DNA from 4 places in the Aquabacterium sp. TM01 genome. Region 3 is predicted to be linked to each of the others. Evidence: predicted binding sites of a transcription regulator. Region 3 holds the regulator's gene; each other region holds the start of a gene.

Region 1 (4,540 bases), 1.4 Mb from region 3:
GCAGGGGCGCTGGGTGCGTCGGCGCACGCTGGCGTTGCCCGAACCGCCGGGGCTGCGTGCCGGCGTGATCGGCCAAGGGCCGATGTTGCGCTTGCTGATCGTGGGTGACTCTTCGGCGGCGGGCGTGGGCGCGGCGCATCAGGATGAGGCGCTGAGCGGGCGTTTGACGCAGGCCTTGTCACGCGATTTCACGGTGCAATGGACCTTGCTGGCCTGCACGGGCCACAAGCTGGCCGATGTGCGGGCGGCGGTGCGGGGGCTACCCGCCGAGCCGTTCGATGTGGTGGTGGTTGCGGTGGGTGTGAACGATGCCACGGGGCGCACGCGCATGGCGCATTGGCTGCACGGTCTGGCGTCACTGGTGACGGAGTTGAAGCAAGGGCATCAGGCTCAGCAGGTGATCCTGTCGGCCTTGCCGCCGGTGCATTTGTTTCCGGCCTTGCCGCAGCCTTTGCGGTGGTATCTGGGGCGGTGTGCCACACGTTTAGACCAGGCGCAGCGGCGCTGGGTGGCCGGCCAGCCGGGCTGTGAAGTGGTGGGCGCGGATTTTCCGATGGACCTGCGCTACATGGCGGATGATGGGTTTCATCCGGGGGCTTTGGCGTATGCGGCCTGGGCGGGAGCGTTGGCGGCGCGGATCCGGGTGCAGCACAATCGCCTTAGTGCGTCGCCTGAGCACGTCGAGGGCAGCTCAGCTGCACGATGAGCCCATCACTTTGAGTGATGGTGGCCGTTCAGCCTTGGGCCTCTCTCGAACTGATTGGTGTGACAGGAGGGCGTAGGCCACCCTCCTGCCCACATCTCACGACTTTCGGCGACCGGTCAGGCCTGCACCCAGCAACGCCAAACTCACCAGCGCCAGCGACGCTGGTTCTGGAACATGCTGAGTCAAGGTCAGCGTGCTGTTCATGTTGCGGTTTGAATCGTTGTTAACGCCAGTCCAAATGAACTGGATGTTCTCGCCAGCACTCAAGCCAGTAAACGTGTACGTGCCGACGTAGTCGAAACCACTAGAAGGCGCATCGCAGCAAGAGGCGGGCCCTGCGCTCAGGATGGTCTGTGTGCCACTGGCATCCACTGCACTCAAAGTCAGCATGACTTGGTAGTACGCGAAGAAGCCTTGGAGTCGGAAGTCGAACGAGTAGTCGCCTGCATCGGCCACGGTGGCCTGTGCGATCCAGGTGCTGGTGCCAAAGGGGGAGGTGGGATTGACTTCTGTCAACGAGGTGACGTTGCCACTTTGACTGCTTGTCAGGACGCCAGGGCCGGCCACCCAGTTCCACGCGACAACGTCAGCTTGCGCGGTACCGCCAAAAGCCAGCAGACAAGCGGCCGCAACCACTCCGTTGCGTGCGCTGGAAAGACGGTTCTGAATAAAGCTGGCCATTGCGTGGTTCCCTCAAAATCTGGTTAACGCCGGCCAAGATGGACAGGCATGCCAGTACAGCGAAAATCATGCCAACATATAAATATTGATACGAATCAATGTGCTACCGCAATCATGGGCAGATTGCCGCTCTGATAGGTGTAAAGATTTTCGACATTCAATGGCGCCGAGAAGAAGGCAAACACGGCGGCGAAAGTCCTTGGGAAAGCGTTCAAGGGAAGCTGTCCTATCCCACCAAGACGTGGCAGCTCAGGAGTTGCTGTTCTAGCCGGCTTGCTGGATGGCGTGCCGCCGAGCGACTGGTGTCGCGGGCAAAGCATTCGGTGGAGGTCACGGGCCTTCAACGTCAATCATTGACGGTCGCCACTGTCCCGGCACAGCCCTGGAATGTCGCAGATCAGTTTGTTGCCGTCTGCGACGCGCGGAAATGGGAGGCAGGGGCTGGACTCAAGTCGTCCAGCGCATGAGCGTGACGAGCAGCACCAAAACACCCAGGCCGAGGTTGATCGAGACCCATGTACGAATCTGCGCCAGAGCCGCACCACCGGCGGCCCACTCTGCCGCTGCAACGGCCCCGTCGAGCCTCCTGAAAAGCACAAAGCGGATGTGCATGAAGATCGCCACCATGACGACGCCCAGCACCGCCATGACGGTCCAGGCCAGCGGCATCTCGAAGCTGCCCCCCGACTGCACCACCTGCTTGGCCACACGACCCAGCATCCACACGCCGCTGGCCAGAGTCAGCAGTGAGACCATGAGCACGGCCTGGAAGAAGCGCTCGAGCACATCGTGCATCAGCCGCAACCGCGCTGGAGGCTCCAGCTGAGCAACCGCCGGCCGCAGGAAGAAGTGCGCAAACACCATGCCACCGATCCACACGATGATGGACAGCACATGAACAGTCTTGAGGAGCGCGTAGATCATCGTTCAGTCCCAGAAGGAGGTGGCATTCATCTCTAAAGGATGATACTTGCCGGCCGGGAGCTTGGCGCCTTGCATCAGCGCGGTGTGCCTTCCACGCTGCGCAGAGTGAGGGACTGCCCGCTCAACCATTGTTTGCGGGCCGAGCCGCAGTGCGGACAGGGCTCGATGCGGTCGGGTGGTTCGTACACCGTGGCGCATTGCGGGCAGCGTGCCTGGGCGGGGATGGTGTGCATCTCGATGTCCGCGCCTTCGGCCAGGGTGCCTGGCAAGGCGGCCAGCAAGGCGGTGCGCAGCGCGTCTTCATCGACACTGCCTAAGGCACCGATGTCGAGCACGATGCGGGTGATGCGCGAGAGCGTGTTGCGTTGTCGCTCCAGCAGGGCGATGACCTCGATGGCCAGTGAGGCTTCATGCATCGTGAGGATCGTTTGATTGGCTGACCGACCGCGCGTGGACCTCTGGCGTGGTTACCCAGTCGAGGAGCTCGTTCCAGGCTTGATCCATGGCGTCTTGCATGGTGGCCGACACCGGGGCGCCCAGCTCGAAGTCTTCGCCGCGCAGGGACAGCAGCCAGGCACGGGGAGGCGGGATCTGCAGGGTGTGTGCACACAGGTGCAGCAACTGGCTGGGTGTGCATTGATGGCTGCTGATGGCCGGGCCGCTGGCGCTGGCTTCGATGCGCTGCCATTGCACCGGCTTCCCCTGCCGAGCCGCGGCGTCGATGAACAGCACGCGATCGCGGCCGCGCAGGTCGTAGGCGTGCTCCACCATCAACTGTTGGTCGCAGAGGATGGTGAGGTCGTGCGCGCGGGTGCCGTCTTGGTGGTGGTCCTCGTCGCTCAGCCATGACGAGAGGCGTTCGGCGAGCAGCGGACCGGCGGCATCGTCGCCGCGGCTGGGGTTGCCCACGGCCACCACGAGCGTGCGGGCCCAGTCGGTCGGCAGCGGCGCGTCGCCGTCGATCAGGCTGAGGGCGTTCATGCGCCAAGCGGGGGCCAGTTGGCCGGGGCGCGATGCGCCATGGGGCGCTCCAGCGTGCCGTCCTCGTGCTTGAGTAGCACATCGGCCAGTTGCCCATCGGCCTCGACCACCTCGATGCGCAGGGGCATCTTGCCCACGGCATGCGTGGCGCACGACAGGCAGGGGTCGTAGGCGCGGATGGCGACTTCGATGTGGTTGAGCAGGCCTTCGGTGATCTCGCGGCCATCGAAGTATTCGGCCGCGACACTGCGCACGGCCTCGTTCATCGCGGTGTTGTTGTGCGTGGTCGAGACGATCAGGTTGGCGTAGTTGATGAGGTCGTCGTCCCCCACGCGGAAGTGGTGGATGAGCGTGCCACGCGGGGCCTCGATCACGCCGATGCCTTCGCGCAGCGGGGTGCCGGTGGCCATCAGATCGGTGCCGACGATGTCCGGATCGTGCAGCAGGCGCTCGATGCTTTCGGCGCAGTGCAAGGTGTCGATCATGCGGGCCCAGTGCTGGGCCAGCGCCGCGGTCACCGGCTTGCCGTCGCCCCAGGTCACAAAGGCCTGACGGGCCGCCTCGGCGCGGGGCGTGTCGAGGTAGGTGGCGTTGTTGATGCGGGCCATCGGGCCCACGCTGTACCAGCCATGCTCAGGGCCGAGCGCGCGCAGATACGGGAACTTCATATAGGTCCAGGGCTTGACCTCTTCGCTGATCAGCTGCTGGTAGTCCTGCGCATCGACCTGGTCGACGATGAGCTGGCCCTGGGCGTCTTTCACGCGCAAGGCGCCGTCGTACAGGTCGGCTGCGCCATCGGGGCGCACCAGGGACATGAAGCTGGAGGGGACGTTGGCAAAGCGACCGTGTTCGGGCTGGCCGGCCAGGAAGAGGTCGCGGGCCAGCCCCAGGGTGCTGTCGCACCACGCGATGATCTGGCCGATGTCGGTGCGCATCAGGTCGCGGTCGCTCACGGACAGGGCCTTGTTGAAGCCGCCCGGCACCGAGCCGGTACCGTGTATGCGCTTGCCCGTCAGCAGGCGGATGATTTCCTGCCCGTACTTGCGGATGCGGATGCCTTGCAGGCCCAGTTCGCGTTCATCCTGCAGCACGCCGACGATGTTGCGGTGGGCCACGGCGTCGTCAAAGCCGAACAGCAGGTCAGGGGAGGCGAGGTGGAAGAAGTGCAGGGCGTTGGACTGCAGCACCTGGGCGAAGTGCAGCAGGCGACGCAGTTTCTCGGCGGGGGGCGTGAGGCGCCCCTTGCCA
Region 2 (4,540 bases), 2.7 Mb from region 3:
GGACGGCGGATCCTGATCGATGCCGGAAAACCGCCTGGCACTCAGCCTGTTCTGGCGCACCTTCATCCTGCTGGGGCTTTTGCTCACGGTGGGGATAGTGGCGTGGGTGCAGACGTTCCGGGCGCTGGAGTTCGAGCCCCGCGCGGTGCAGTCTGCGCAGCAGGTCGCCAGCCTGGTGAACCTGTCGCGTGCGGGCTTGCGTTATGCCGACAGCATCAACCGGGTGACGCTGATCAAGACCTTGTTTGTCGAGGAATCGATCACGCTGAAGCCCAGCGAGCCCACCGACACCTACTTGCCGTTCGAGCAGAACCGCTTCACGCGCACGATTGCCGCCGAGTTGCGCTCCCGCCTGGGTGAGAACACGGTGGTGGCCAGCAGTGTCAATGGGGTGCCGGGGCTGTGGGTGCGCTTTCCGATCGAGAGCGACCTGTACTGGCTGCAGACCGACAGCCGGAGACTGGGCACTCTGACCGGTCGAACCTGGTTTGTCTGGGTGGGCATCGCGCTGATTGCCACCCTGCTGGGCTCGATCGTGATTGCGCGGCTGATCAACAAGCCGCTCAAGGAGCTGTCGTTTGCCGCCAGCCGAATTCGCGAAGGGGAATACGATTCCCGCCTGGACGAGTCGATGATCACGCGGGAAATTCGCGAGGTGAACCAGGGTTTCAACCGCATGGCGCGGGAGCTGGCCAAGGTGGAGGAAGACCGGGCCGTGATGCTGGCCGGCATCTCGCACGACCTGCGCACGCCGCTGGCGCGCATGCGGCTGGAAACCGAGATGAGCGTGGCGGACGAGGAAGCGCGGCGCAACATGGTGGCCGACATCGAGCAGCTCGACGCCATCATCGACAAGTTCATGGACTACGCCCGCCCGGGTGAGGTGGAGCTGGTGCCGGTGCACGTGGCCACGGTGGTGGACAAGGCGATCAGCCAGTTCCGCGACACCCAGCGCATCCGCATCACCAGCAAGCTGCCGATTGACACGCGGGTGATGGCCGACGAGACCGAGCTGGGCCGGGTGCTGACCAATTTGTTCGAGAACGCGCGGCGCTACGGGCGCAACACCTACACCGGGGTGACCAACGTCGAGGTGACCTACGCGCGCGTGGGCTCGTGGGTGGTGTTGAGTGTGCGCGATCACGGCCCGGGCGTGGCCACCGAGAAGCTGGCCGAGTTGACCACGCCGTTTTTCCGCGGCGATGCGGCCCGGACGGCGGCCACCGGGGCGGGCCTGGGCTTGGCCATTGTGGAAAAAGCCCTGCAGCGCATGGGTGGCGACTTCGAATTGGCCAACGCCGCAGGCGGCGGCCTGGTGGCCCACATCAAGCTGAAGCGCGCGCCTTGATCGGGACGGGTTCACGATCCGGCGAGAGGGCTGGACGCCTCAAGCCCGGTACAGCAAACAGACAGCGCGGGCCTCGATGGCACGCCCCTCCCCCACAGGCCCCATTTTCTCGGCGGTCTTGGCTTTGACGTTGACCTGGTCTTCGCTCACGCCCAAAGCCTGAGCGATGCGCGAGCGCATCAGCGGGATGTGAGGCGCCATTTTGGGCGCTTGCGCCACGATGGTGGTGTCAAGGTTGCCAATGTCCCAACCGGTGGCCCGCACACGTCGTGCGGCCTCTTGCAACAGCACCACCGAATCGGCTCCTTTGAACTGTGCATCGGTGTCGGGAAAGTGGCGTCCGATGTCGCCCAGGGCGGCGGCGCCCAGCAAGGCGTCTGTGATGGCGTGCAGCAAGGCGTCGGCGTCGGAGTGGCCGAGGAGTCCGTGGGTGTGGGGGATGGTCACCCCTCCGAGGATGAGGGGGCGATCAAGCACCAGAGCATGGGTGTCCCAGCCCTCCCCCACGCGCAAGGCAGGCAATGTCATGTGGGTCTCGCAAGGCAAGAGTGAGCAAGTGAAGGATTGTCGCCCGAAAGCGCGTTCCGGCGGATCGAGACTCCTTGCGGGCCTGATGCACCACATTGGTTCGGTTGCGGGTCATTCGAGCGCCGACGCACCAAGGGTGCTCGATGCAGCGCCAGATCGGTGCAGGCGTCGCGTGTCCGAGATGCCAAATGTGGGCGCGCTTTTTGCTTCACATTGGTGCGCCTTGAACCGAGATGCGGCGCACGGTTCAAAACAGTGCGATCAGGCCGTTCGATTGCGGAAGTTGGAAAACATGGATTCATTCAAACAGGGGGCAGACACCCTCTTCATCATGCTGGGCGCCGTCATGGTGCTGGCCATGCACGCGGGCTTTGCCTTTCTGGAGCTGGGGACCGTGCGCGGCAAGAACCAGGTGAATGCCGTGGTGAAGATCCTCGTGGACTTTTGTGTCTCGACGATCGCGTACTTTTTCGTGGGCTACACGGTGGCCTATGGCGTGGACTTTTATGTGGATGCGCACACGCTGGCCGAGGCCAATGGCTATGCGTTGATGAAGTTCTTCTTCCTGCTGACGTTTGCCGCGGCCATTCCCGCGATCATCTCTGGCGGGATTGCCGAGCGGGCGCGCTTCAACCCGCAGTTGATTGCCACGGCGGTGATCGTGGGGGTGCTGTACCCGTTGTGTGAAGGCGCGATCTGGGGTGACCGCTTCGGCTTCGAGGTGTGGCTGAAGGCCGTCACGGGCGGGAACATGCACGACTTTGCCGGCTCGGTGGTGGTGCACGCATTTGGCGGCTGGATCGCGCTGCCGGCGGTGTTGATTCTGGGTGCGCGTCGCAACCGCTATCGCAAGGATGGCGCGATGTCGGCGCATCCGCCCTCCAGCATCCCGTTTCTGGCGCTGGGGTCGTGGATTCTGGCGGTGGGCTGGTTTGGCTTCAATGTGATGAGTGCGCAGACCATCGACAAGATTTCGGGCCTGGTGGCGGTGAACTCGCTGATGGCCTTGGTGGGCGGCACGCTGGTGGCGCTGATGATGGGCAAGAACGACCCGGGCTTCGCCTACAACGGCCCGCTGGCTGGCCTGGTGGCCGTGTGTGCGGGCTCGGACATCATGCACCCGGCCGGTGCACTGGTCGTCGGCGCCATCGCTGGCGCGATCTTTGTGCTGATGTTCACCCTGGTGCAGAACAAGTGGAAGATCGACGATGTGCTGGGGGTGTGGCCCCTGCATGGCCTGTGTGGCGCCTGGGGTGGCATTGCCGCTGGCATCTTCGGCCAGCCGTTTTTGGGCGGTGCCGGGGGCGTGCACTTTGGCACGCAATTGCTGGGCACCCTGTGTGTGGTGCTGTTTGCCTTGTCCAGCGGTTTTGTGGTCTATGGCGTGCTGAACCGCTGGATGGGCCTGCGCCTTTCGCAAGAAGAGGAATTCGACGGTGCCGACCTGTCGGTGCACCGCATCAAGGCCAGTCCCGAGCAGGAAGTGTCCTGGTGATCAGGGCCGGGTGGACAAGAGCCGCTCGGCCAGGGCGAAATCACCCGGCCAGGTGACCTTGAAGTTATCGTAGGCACCCGGCACCAGTCGGGGCTGATGCCCCAGCATCTCAATGGCGCTGGCTTCGTCGGTGATGGCTGCGGCCGTGTCCGGGTCGGCCAGAGCGGCGGTCAAGGCGGGCTGCAACAGGCCGAGGCGGAACATCTGCGGGGTCTGGGCGGCCCACTTGCCGGCACGGTCCACCGTATGCTGGGCGCGGGGCTCGCCACTGGGGCCGCTCACCGCCGCTTTGAGGGTGTCGGCCAGAGGCAAGGCGAGCAAACCACCCACTTCGTCGTTTCCGCAGGCGTCGAGGAGGCGCTGCACCCAGTCGGGCTGGATGAGGCAGCGTGCGGCGTCGTGCACCAGCACCCAGTCATGTGGTTGAGCGCCACGGGACAGCAGTTCTTGCAGACCGTTGGCCACGCTTTCGGCGCGTGAGGCGCCACCCACTCGCGCCACCCAGGCCCGATCGCCCTTAAAGGCAGGCACGTGCGACTCGAACTGGGTGTCGTCGGGCGACAGCACCACCAAGGTGGCCTCAAGGCGCGGCACCGCCGCCAGCGCGACCAGGGTGTGCGCCACAACCGCTTGCCCGGCCACCGGGTGATATTGCTTGGGGCCGCCGACACCGGCGCGTTCCCCCACGCCGGCGCAGGGCACGAGGGCAAATGCCCGGGGTTTGAACTCGTGTGAAGCAATCGTGAGAGACATGGGGAGATTGTCCCCCACCTAGAATGTGTGTTTTGAATTCAACACGCCCGGCCACCTCGGTGAACGGGCGCTTTGTCATTTCTGAACGCCATGTTGCCTGCCCTGCCCCTGCCTTCGATCGCCCCCGGCAAACGCTACACCGTGCCCCGCCCGGCCGGCTCCGGGGATGCGCTGCTGCTGGCGCACTTTGCCCAGTCGCGCAAGGCGCTGGGGCAGTTGACCGCCATCCTCACCGCCGACCCGGCGGATGCACAGCGCTTGATGGACGAGATGGCCTTCTTTGTGCCGGCGTTGCGCTGCGCGATCTTTCCGGACTGGGAAACGCTGCCTTACGACACGTTCTCGCCGCACCAGGATTTGATCTCTGAGCGCCTGGCGACGCTGTGGCGCATGCAGCAGGGCGTGAAGGCCGAGAC
Region 3 (4,540 bases):
AGAGCGCTTCGCCGGAGGTATCGACATAGAGGATGGCATCGAGGTCGTCAAGGTAGAGGACCAGGCCGAGGTCAGGGAAGCGGGTGTCGACGCTGGGGCGCTCGCCGGTGCGTTCGCGCAGGTCGTCGCAGACGGCATCTTTGACGCGCAGGCCGGCGAAGTTGAGGCTTTGGAGGTGGCTGCGGCGCGAGACGACGTCGACACGCAGGGTGTGCTGCGGGGTGATCCAGTCGGACCAGTTGACGCCACGGGCCATGACGTAGATGTCGTCTTCGTGGCGGTAGACGCGGGAGGCGACACGCCAGAGGACGCGCTGGGCCAGGCGGCTCTCGAGATTGAGGCGCATGGCGTAGTCGCGCAGGGTGTGCTGTCGCTCGGCGGCGGACGCGGTGGCAGGTGCGATCACCTCGATGCCGCCACGGGACTCGGTGATCTGTGCGGCGGCGCCCAGGATGCGACGGGCTTCAATGGCCAGCAGCGATTCGACGCCGGACGGGCAGGACAGGTAAAGGGCGGACGGGCGATCGGCGGCAAGCACGGGGCGTTGGCCGAAGTCACGCGACTCGGGGCGGGGGCCGGAGCGGACGGGGGCCGGTCGCGAAGAGGCACCCCACACGGCGCCGCCGGGAGAGGGGCCATGACGCCGATCATCGCCACCTCGCCAGGTGTCAGAGGCCGACCGAGACGCTGGGCGAGACCCGTGGCCTGAGTCAGAGCGGGCCGCGTCGCGTGTGTGCGGGTCACGTCCGCCGGGAGCGCGCCCGTATGAGGCACGTCCCTGTGCGCCACTTCCGTGCGCCTCACTGCCATGTGGATCGCGTCCCTGTGGTGAGCGGGTGGACGAAGGGGCGCGGTCGCGCGTCTCCCCCGAGGGGCGTCCGGTGGCCGGGGACACGACGGGGCGGCGGGGGGGCTTGATGGGCATGATGGGGTCGCAATGAAAAGAGAACGCGGTCAAGGGCGCAAGATGGCCAGCACGTCGGAGCGGAATTCTCGCCGATACAGGATCCAGAGGACAGCCAGGGTGCCCAGCGCAAAGGCCACCGGTGACACCAACCAGGCGATGACCGCAAAGGACATGTAGTAGGCCCGCAGGCCGTCGGCAAAGCTTTCGGCGGCCATGCCCATGAGTTTGCCGGCGCGGTCGCCGAACTCCTGGCGGTCGGCGCCGCCTTCGTTGAAGACGTCAACGTTGGGGGCGGCGCCCACCAGAATGGCGCCGAACGAGTAGACGCGCATGGACCAGGTGAAGCGGAAGAAGGCGTAGACGAAGACAGACAGCAGCACGATGAGCTTGATGTCGAGCACCAGCAAGGAAGTGCGCACGGCAAAGGGCAGGTCGCGAACGAACTCGCTGGCTTTCTCGGTGGTGCCGAGCACGGCCAGCAAGCCACCGATCACCAGGATGGTGGTGGAGGCCCAGAAGCTCGGGCTGCTGGCGAGGTTCTGGGTGATGGCGGCATCGACGATGCGCTGGTCGCGGTGGGTGACCTGGAGCATCCACAGGCGCCGGTAGTGGTTGGTGCTGGACAGCAGGGTGCGCTCGACGCGGGCGCGGCGGCTGGCAAATTGCGCGTAGCCGATCCAGCCGAACACGAACAGGGCCAGGGCGGCCCAGTCTTGCCAGGGCAGCATGGTGATCAGGTCTTGGAGGCGAAGCAACATGGACGAGCAATGAAAGACAGATCAGGGACACCGGTCGGGGTGGGCGGGTCGCGCCGGTCACCGGGGCGTGGCGCGGTCCCGTCCTCGCTCAGAGGGCCTTGCGCAGGTTCGCGGGGGCGATCTTGAGGGCTTCGCGGTACTTCGCCACGGTGCGGCGGGCAACCTGGATGCCCTGCTCTTCCAGCATGCTGGACAGCGCGCTGTCTGACAAGGGCTTCTTGGGGTCTTCGGCGGCGACGAGCTGCTTGATGAGCGCGCGCACCGCCGTGCTGGAGGCATTGCCGCCGGCTTCGGTGTTGAGCGAGGAGCCAAAAAAGTACTTGAGCTCGAAGGTGCCGAACGGCGTGTTCATGTACTTGGCCGTGGTCACGCGCGAGATGGTGGACTCGTGCAGGCCGAGTTCGTCGGCGATTTCGCGCAGCACCAGCGGCTTCATGGCGATTTCGCCATGGGTGAAGAAATTCTTTTGCCGGTCGACGATGGCCCGCGACACGCGCAAGATGGTGTCGAAGCGCTGCATGATGTTCTTGACGAACCAGCGGGCCTCTTGCAGGCGGGCGTTGAGGTTGGCGTGCCCCTCGCTGGCTGTGCCCCCACGCGGACCGCGACTGGAGCGCAGAGCCTGGGCGTAGTAGTCGTTGATGCGCAGCTTGGGCATGACGTCCGGGTTGAGGATGACCTTCCAGCTGCGCCCGGCCTTCTGCACGATGACGTCGGGGATGATGATGTTGGCCTCGGCGCGGGTGAAGGCGCGACCCGGCTTGGGCTCGAGCGAGACGATGAGGCTCTGGGCGTCTTTCAGCAAGGCCTCGTCGGCCCCGGTGGCGGCCATGAGCTTTTTGAAGTCGCGGCGGGCCAGCAGTTCGAGGTGCTCGCGGCAGATCGCCATGGCCACGTCACGCGCGGGCTCGGCGGGCATGCCCCGCAGTTGCAGCAACAGGCACTCGGACAGGTTGCGTGCGCCCACGCCCACGGGCTCAAGGTTCTGCAGCCAGCCCAGGGCACAGCGCAGACGCGAGAGCAACTCGTCGAGGGTGTCTTCGTCCGGCTCGTCGGGCAGGAGGCTGGCGGCGATGTCTTCGAGCGTGTCGGCCAGGTAGCCGTCCTCGTTGAGGGACTCGATGAGCATGTCGACCGCAGCCATGTCTTCGTCGCTCAGGCGGGTGCCCAGCAGTTGCTGCCTCAAGTGCTCCTGCAGGGTGATGGACAGGCTGTTGCGCTCGAGCGGGTCGAGCTCGTCGTCGCCCTGGCTTTGGCGCGCAGGGCTTTCACTGATGCCGTCGAAGTCGTCGCGCTCGGTGCCGTTTTCCCAGTCGTCGCGCTCGGTCGTGCCCATCTCGGCCGTGTCGATGCCGCTGGTGTCGGCCTCGGTGGGCGAGCTTTCGCGCTCGGCGCCGGCGTCTTCACTGCTGTTGTGTTCGTTGCGCTGACGCTCGAACTCCAGCGAGGCGGCCGTCTCCAACGGGGCGAAGTCGTCTTCGGGCTCCAGGAAAGGATTTTGTTCGAGCATCTGCTCGATTTCCTGGTGCAGCTCCAGGGTGGACAGCTGCAGGAGCCGGATGGACTGTTGCAGCTGAGGGGTCAGCGCCAGATGCTGAGACAGCCGAAACTGCAGGGAGGGCTTCATGGGCGCCGGTCGCTCACATGCGGAAGTGCTCGCCGAGGTAGACCTTACGGACCTCGGCGTTGTGGACGATGTCGGCCGGGCTACCCTCGGCAAGGACACTGCCTTCGCTGATGATGTAGGCGCGGTCGCAGATGCCCAGCGTTTCGCGGACGTTGTGGTCGGTGATGAGCACGCCGATGCCACGCGCCTTCAGGAAGCTGATGATGCGCTGGATCTCGATGACGGCGATCGGGTCGACGCCGGCAAAAGGCTCGTCGAGCAGGATGAAACGCGGCTGGGTGGCCAAGGCGCGGGCGATTTCCACACGGCGGCGCTCACCGCCGGACAGGGACAGCGCAGGGTTGGTGCGCAGCTTCTCGATGCTGAGCTCGTGCAGCAGGCCATCCAGGCGCTCCTGGATGACGGCCTTGCTCAGGCCTTTGCCGCGCTCGTCCACCTGCAGCTCCAGCACGGCGCGGATGTTGTCCTCGACATTGAGCTGGCGGAAGATGGAGGCTTCCTGCGGCAGGTAGCTCAGGCCCAGGCGGGCGCGCTGGTGGATGGGCAGGCGCTCGACGCGCTGGCCGTCGATGGTGATCTCGCCGGCATCGGCGGGCACGAGGCCCACGATCATGTAAAAGCTGGTGGTTTTGCCGGCGCCGTTGGGGCCCAGCAAGCCGACGACCTCGCCGGCGGCCACGGCCACATGCACATCGTGCACCACGGTGCGGGCACCGTAGCGCTTCTTGAGGTGCTCGGCGCGCAGTTCGCTGCGCGGAGGCGTAGCCAGCGGCGCGTTCATCAACGGGCGCCTTCGGTGCTGGGGGTCTCGGGCGTGGTGCGCGGGGTGATCACACCGCGAACGCGGCCGGTGGCCCCGCTGCTGCTGCCGCCACCCTGGACCTGGAAAACCGAAGTCTTGTTGTCGTAGACGATGACGGGCCCACTGACCTGATCGTTGACGGTGTTGCCCTGCAGGCGGCGCATGATGGCGCGCGAGGTGAAGCGGATGATTTCGGTGCGGCCGTCGTAGACGATGCGCTCGGCTTCGCCTTCGATGGACTCGTCCACCCCATCGCGTTTTTGCCGGAAGAAGGCGCGCCCACCCGGCCCACCGATGGCAGTGGCCGTCTGGCTGCCGTCGGGGTTCTGACGCACTTCCACACGGTCGGCGCGAACCACCATGGTGCCCTTGGTGATCTCGACGTTGCCGCTGAGGATGTTCAAGCGCTGGTTGTCTTCCACCCGGGCCGCATCGGCGGCGAAGTT
Region 4 (4,540 bases), 3.6 Mb from region 3:
CAGCCAAATCAACGCCTGCTCATGATTGCCCTGGATCATCAGCCAGCGGATGATGACAATCATGGCCCCCACCTGATCAACCCGATCAAAATGCGACAGACGCTCCGACAAGTATTGAATGGCTTCCGCTTGCAGGCCCTTATCACCCATTTGCTGCGCCACAAACAAGTGGGCACCACCATGTTCAGGATGTAGCGCCAAGCAATGATTCAGAATGCGCACGGCTGCATCGCCGTTCCCTGAACGCCAGACACCATAAGCGCGCCGCATGATCTCTTTAGCCGGCAGCGGCGGAATGGCATGCTGGTAATGCATGTGCCCGGCGTGCTTCTCTCCCAAATAGGCTTCGCAAGCCTGCTCGAAATCACGCGCAAACATCTTGCCGTTGCCCAATGGGGTCGTTTTGAAACCATCACGGGCCGTGCGCTTGAAGGTGCGCAAGAAGGTCAGGTCTTGGGCCGCCGCAATGGCCTTCTGCACGTATGCCTCATCGGTATAAGCCACCCAGTCTTCGAAGCCAAGATTCGCCATGGCTGACAAACCCATGCGGCTGATCAGCGAGTCACCCGCCCGCGTGATCACCGGAACTCCCATGTACGTGGCGAAACAGGTTGTGGTGCCGCCATTGAACGGGTAAGTGTCCAGGATGATATCGATATCGTTGTATGAATTGAAGTAGGCTACGCCACCCTGCGCATCCATCAAATCGACCCGGCTCATGTCGAATCCCGCCTCAGCCATGCGCTGGGCCATCGCCGCTTTGGCATTGGGATCCTCAAAGTTGATCGCGCGAATGAGCAGCCGACTGGTAGGCACCGCCGCCATGATCCGGTTCCACCACCCCATTACCTCGCCATTGATTTTGGCAATGTTGCCCACACAAGCAAAGGTGATGTGGCCCTTGCTGTCAACTGGCGGCGCGACTGCCAACTCACCTTCGTCCACCCCCATCGGGTCATAGCACCAAAATGACGATGGCAGCACCATCGGCTTTTCCGCGTAATGGTGAATCACATCCGCATTCACGATGTGGCGGTCCAAGATCTTGGCGTCAATCGAAGCCAAGCCAGTCGTCGGAGGGTAACCAATGCCAGAGACCTGCAAGGCAGCAAAACGATTGTTCTTGAACAGCAGCAGTCGATTGGCCGAGGTGTGCCCCGCCATTTCGACGAGGATGTCTAATTGATGCGAACGCATCAATTCAAAGAGTTGCACATCGTTGAGCAAGAACACATCGTGGAAGTGATCACAAGCGACCTTCATGGCCTCGGTCTGCGCGTCAGAGGCGAAGCAATCGTGATAGAGATGCACCTCGAATCGGGATCGATCATGATTCTCTAACAACGGGCGGAAAAAATATCGAACCGAGTGGTTGCGCAAATCCGGCGACCAATAGCCGATGCGCAGCTTTCGGGCGTTTGGCATCGCATCTGGCAAGGATGCAATTTGCCAATTTTCACCGGCCTCTTGGGCGCGACGCTGCGCCTCTTCGCTCAGCAGGGTGTCGCGCAAGGTGTCCGCCCAGAACCTGTGCTCCACGGCGGTTTCTTGTTCGCTGCCACAGTAACTGAGCGGGAACAAATAGGCATTGGCCATGCGCAGGCTGTCAAACGCCCCCAACCAGGCCCTCAAGTAGAAATGGCGCGCGCGCACCGTGTCACCCATCTTGAAACACAACGAAGCGTAAATCGCATAAATGTTGCCAAAGTCTGGCTCACAAATGTGGATGTGTTCAAGCAGCTCCAGTGCCCGAGTGGTTTCTCGGTTGTCAACCAAGGTCTTGGCGTAATTCGCCACGCCGGGAATGTAGCCGTCATCCAGCGAATACGCCAATTCAAACCTGTCGCGCCCTTCGCTTTCGCGTCCTACATCGACCAGGCACGCACCCAAGCTGTTGAGTAGCTCAACATTTCCTTCGTCGACCTCAAGACACTCTTCGTACAATGCGATGGCCTCGTGCAACTCACCGCGCATTCGGTGGTCATCCGCTGCCTTGATCTTGGATTTCAGATCAAACACATAGGTTTGGGATTTGCGGGCACCAAACAATCTACCAAATATCTTGGACAGCATCACATTGCACCAACGAAGCTAAAGCAATCAGATTTCAATTTTCTTGGACAGAGCAACCACCAAACCTTCTGTGGCCATGTCAGAGAAATCATCGGGATACCCGATTTCTTTCAAACCCCATTTAAACGAATTGGCCATCACAGCACGGCCAAAGAAGCCGATATGCTGAGCGTCCTTGAATTCAGACGCAGATTTATACACGCGCTCTAAGTGGCGAGTGATTTTATTGACCGAAACCTTACCTCGTCCATCGTTGATCAAGGCTGGCGGCAAGTCCTTGACCAACTGGAGCACCAACTGCGCCACAAACGCTTTCTCCTTGGCCCGGCTAAAGAAATTCAGAATACTCATGCAACACCTAAAATAGAAAAGCCCCTCGACGAGGGGCTTTGAGATTTTACATCAGTACTTAGCCGCGGCAAGAACCGGGGACATAGCGCTGATCAGAGCCGGAGCACTTCCAGGTCAAAGTGCCACCAGCAGCTGTAGCAGGCGTCAATGTCAAAGTAATCGCAGCACCAACCGAGCTCGTGGTCGAATCACCGGTCACGGTGATCACGCCACTGTTACTAACCGTCGCACCTGTCACCTTACCGGCTGCAACGATCGAGCAATCGGTTGCCAACGAAGAGGGGAAAGCTGCATTTGACTGATATGCCTCCGTCACACAGGTGCGGCCCGCACTAGCAGCCAGCATCAGTTCCGACACCTTGGCGCGAATGGTGTAGCTCTGGTAAGCAGGCAACGCCACAGCAGCCAAAATACCAATGATGGCCACCACGATCATCAGTTCGATCAGGGTGAAGCCCTTTTGTACTTGCTTCATCATCTTCATGGTCAACTCCTAGGGCCTTCGCCCGATTGATAACAGAGGTCACCCCCTGGAACAGAGGGTGTGTAAGTCTTTCATGCATATGGCGTGCCAAGCCATCACTCCGGATTTGTGTGCGAATTACCTCAAGTCCAGGCCTCGACGCCTGACAAAACACGCCACACCTCGCAACATTCCGCAGCATTGCCGACAAAAATGGTCACACCGTCACCGCTTGCGACCAATCCGGTCGTGTGCTCGCCAATTTTAATGGCGAACATCAACTCTTCACCGGTACGGGGAACTCGCTGAACAGCTGCCTGAAATAGGCTGATCGTGTGAACACCCACGCCATACAGACATCCAGTAGGGCAAAGCCCGCCATCGCCAACTGGCCCCTCGTGAACTCCCAACTTGACTGTGTCGACGAGTAAGCAAACCACGCCACATTGCAGGCGGCCGTGATGACCACCAATACATGCGCACGGCGCCATAACCAACGCCACGCAGCGCCGGCCTCGGGTTGACGGTTGCCCGCCGCCACGATGGCTGCCATGGCAAAAATCTCACCAGCCAAAGCCAGCCAAGGGATCTTGCCGCCCATCACGCCCAAAATGGCACCAGCCTGCCCTCCCGACATCAACATGGCCAGCATCAGCGCCCAATATCTCACCAACACAGCCATACCGAGCCAAAACATGCCCGGCACGCGCAACACGCCATATTGATCTACGTCCAATAATCTCTCGTCCATTTCGCGCCTTGTGATGGATCCATACTGCAGCGGGCATTCTGCCCTGCATTGAGTCACATCTGCCGCCTGTCCACGACCGGCGCATGAAACCTCTGCCCCTCCCGCAAGGGCTCGATCACATGCCGCGTGTCCAATGCCCGAATCTGTGACAGCACCGCCGGCACTTCACCGGGCTTGGGGTGGGTGATGTACACGCTCACCTCGCCGTCCAGCAGCAACAGCTCTTGCGCCAGCGTTTGCGGCGACAGGTGCCCGCTGATCTCGGCCAGATAAGCCTCTTCGTCGCCAAAGGCGGTTTCAATCACCAATTGGGCAATTTTCTGACCGGCCAGCACGTCCCACAGCGCGGGGTTGGGGCCGGTATCGCCGGTGAACACCCACCAGCCCAGTGGCGTTTCCACGCCAAAGCCCACAGCCGGCACGGTGTGCGCGGCGGGCAGCACATGCACCACCCGTTCAGGCAGCGCCCCGCGCGCCGCAAACGTCAGCACCTCCCCCACCGCCAGCTCATGGAACACCAAAATCGGATGCTGCACGCTGGGCAGCCGCGTGAAATCGGGCCAGATCACCCCATTGAACAGGTGATCACGCATTGCCTGCAGCGTTTCGGGCAGCGCATGCACATGCACCGGCTGCAAGGCCATGGGCCCCGCGCCGCCCATGCGCAGCTTGATCACACTGTCGGCCAGCAGCGGAATGCTGAGGATGTGATCCAGGTGGCTGTGACTGATGAGGATGTGGTTGATGCGGGCCAGCTCGTCCAGGCGCAACTCGCCCACGCCGGTGCCTGCGTCGATCAAGATGTCATCATCGAGCAGAAACGAGGTGGTGTGGCAACGCGCCGCAATGGAGCCCGAGCAACCCAGCACACGGATCATCTCAAAGCCTCCGACACGCAGTCG

What was found. Region 3 encodes sigma-54, which starts transcription at its own class of promoters, with help from an activator protein. Its sites were predicted from a motif close to TGGCANGNAANCTGCTTT; they were not measured.
Region 1: a site for sigma-54 is predicted at 1,444-1,461, ahead of AC3WW4_RS06295 (PEP-CTERM sorting domain-containing protein). Genes of this name have one in related genera too.
Region 2: a site for sigma-54 is predicted at 2,069-2,086, ahead of AC3WW4_RS12575 (ammonium transporter). Genes of this name have one in related genera too.
Region 4: a site for sigma-54 is predicted at 2,981-2,998, ahead of AC3WW4_RS16480 (pilin). Genes of this name have one in related genera too.

The regions. Positions count from the first base shown of each region.
Region 1 covers NZ_AP046529.1:1,359,063-1,363,602, forward strand. Annotated here, with positions in the region: gene AC3WW4_RS06290 (SGNH/GDSL hydrolase family protein) at 1-706, shown strand, start outside; gene AC3WW4_RS06295 (PEP-CTERM sorting domain-containing protein) at 803-1,387, opposite strand; gene AC3WW4_RS06300 (CopD family protein) at 1,835-2,311, opposite strand; gene AC3WW4_RS06305 (hydrogenase maturation nickel metallochaperone HypA/HybF) at 2,386-2,727, opposite strand; gene AC3WW4_RS06310 (hydrogenase maturation protease) at 2,720-3,292, opposite strand; gene AC3WW4_RS06315 (Ni/Fe hydrogenase subunit alpha) at 3,289-4,540, opposite strand, start outside.
Region 2 covers NZ_AP046529.1:2,746,582-2,751,121, forward strand. Annotated here, with positions in the region: gene ompR (osmolarity response regulator transcription factor OmpR) at 1-16, shown strand, start outside; gene AC3WW4_RS12565 (sensor histidine kinase) at 20-1,348, shown strand; gene ispF (2-C-methyl-D-erythritol 2,4-cyclodiphosphate synthase) at 1,388-1,876, opposite strand; gene AC3WW4_RS12575 (ammonium transporter) at 2,169-3,371, shown strand; gene ispD (2-C-methyl-D-erythritol 4-phosphate cytidylyltransferase) at 3,372-4,124, opposite strand; gene mfd (transcription-repair coupling factor) at 4,215-4,540, shown strand, end outside.
Region 3 covers NZ_AP046529.1:2,297-6,836, forward strand. Annotated here, with positions in the region: gene AC3WW4_RS00200 (THUMP domain-containing class I SAM-dependent RNA methyltransferase) at 1-538, opposite strand, end outside; gene AC3WW4_RS00205 (DUF599 domain-containing protein) at 955-1,665, opposite strand; gene AC3WW4_RS00210 (RNA polymerase factor sigma-54) at 1,754-3,292, opposite strand; gene lptB (LPS export ABC transporter ATP-binding protein) at 3,306-4,073, opposite strand; gene lptA (lipopolysaccharide transport periplasmic protein LptA) at 4,073-4,540, opposite strand, start outside.
Region 4 covers NZ_AP046529.1:3,559,475-3,564,014, forward strand. Annotated here, with positions in the region: gene AC3WW4_RS16470 (O-linked N-acetylglucosamine transferase family protein) at 1-2,073, opposite strand, end outside; gene AC3WW4_RS16475 (hypothetical protein) at 2,101-2,424, opposite strand; gene AC3WW4_RS16480 (pilin) at 2,483-2,902, opposite strand; gene AC3WW4_RS16485 (DUF2919 family protein) at 3,165-3,638, opposite strand; gene AC3WW4_RS16490 (MBL fold metallo-hydrolase) at 3,692-4,516, opposite strand.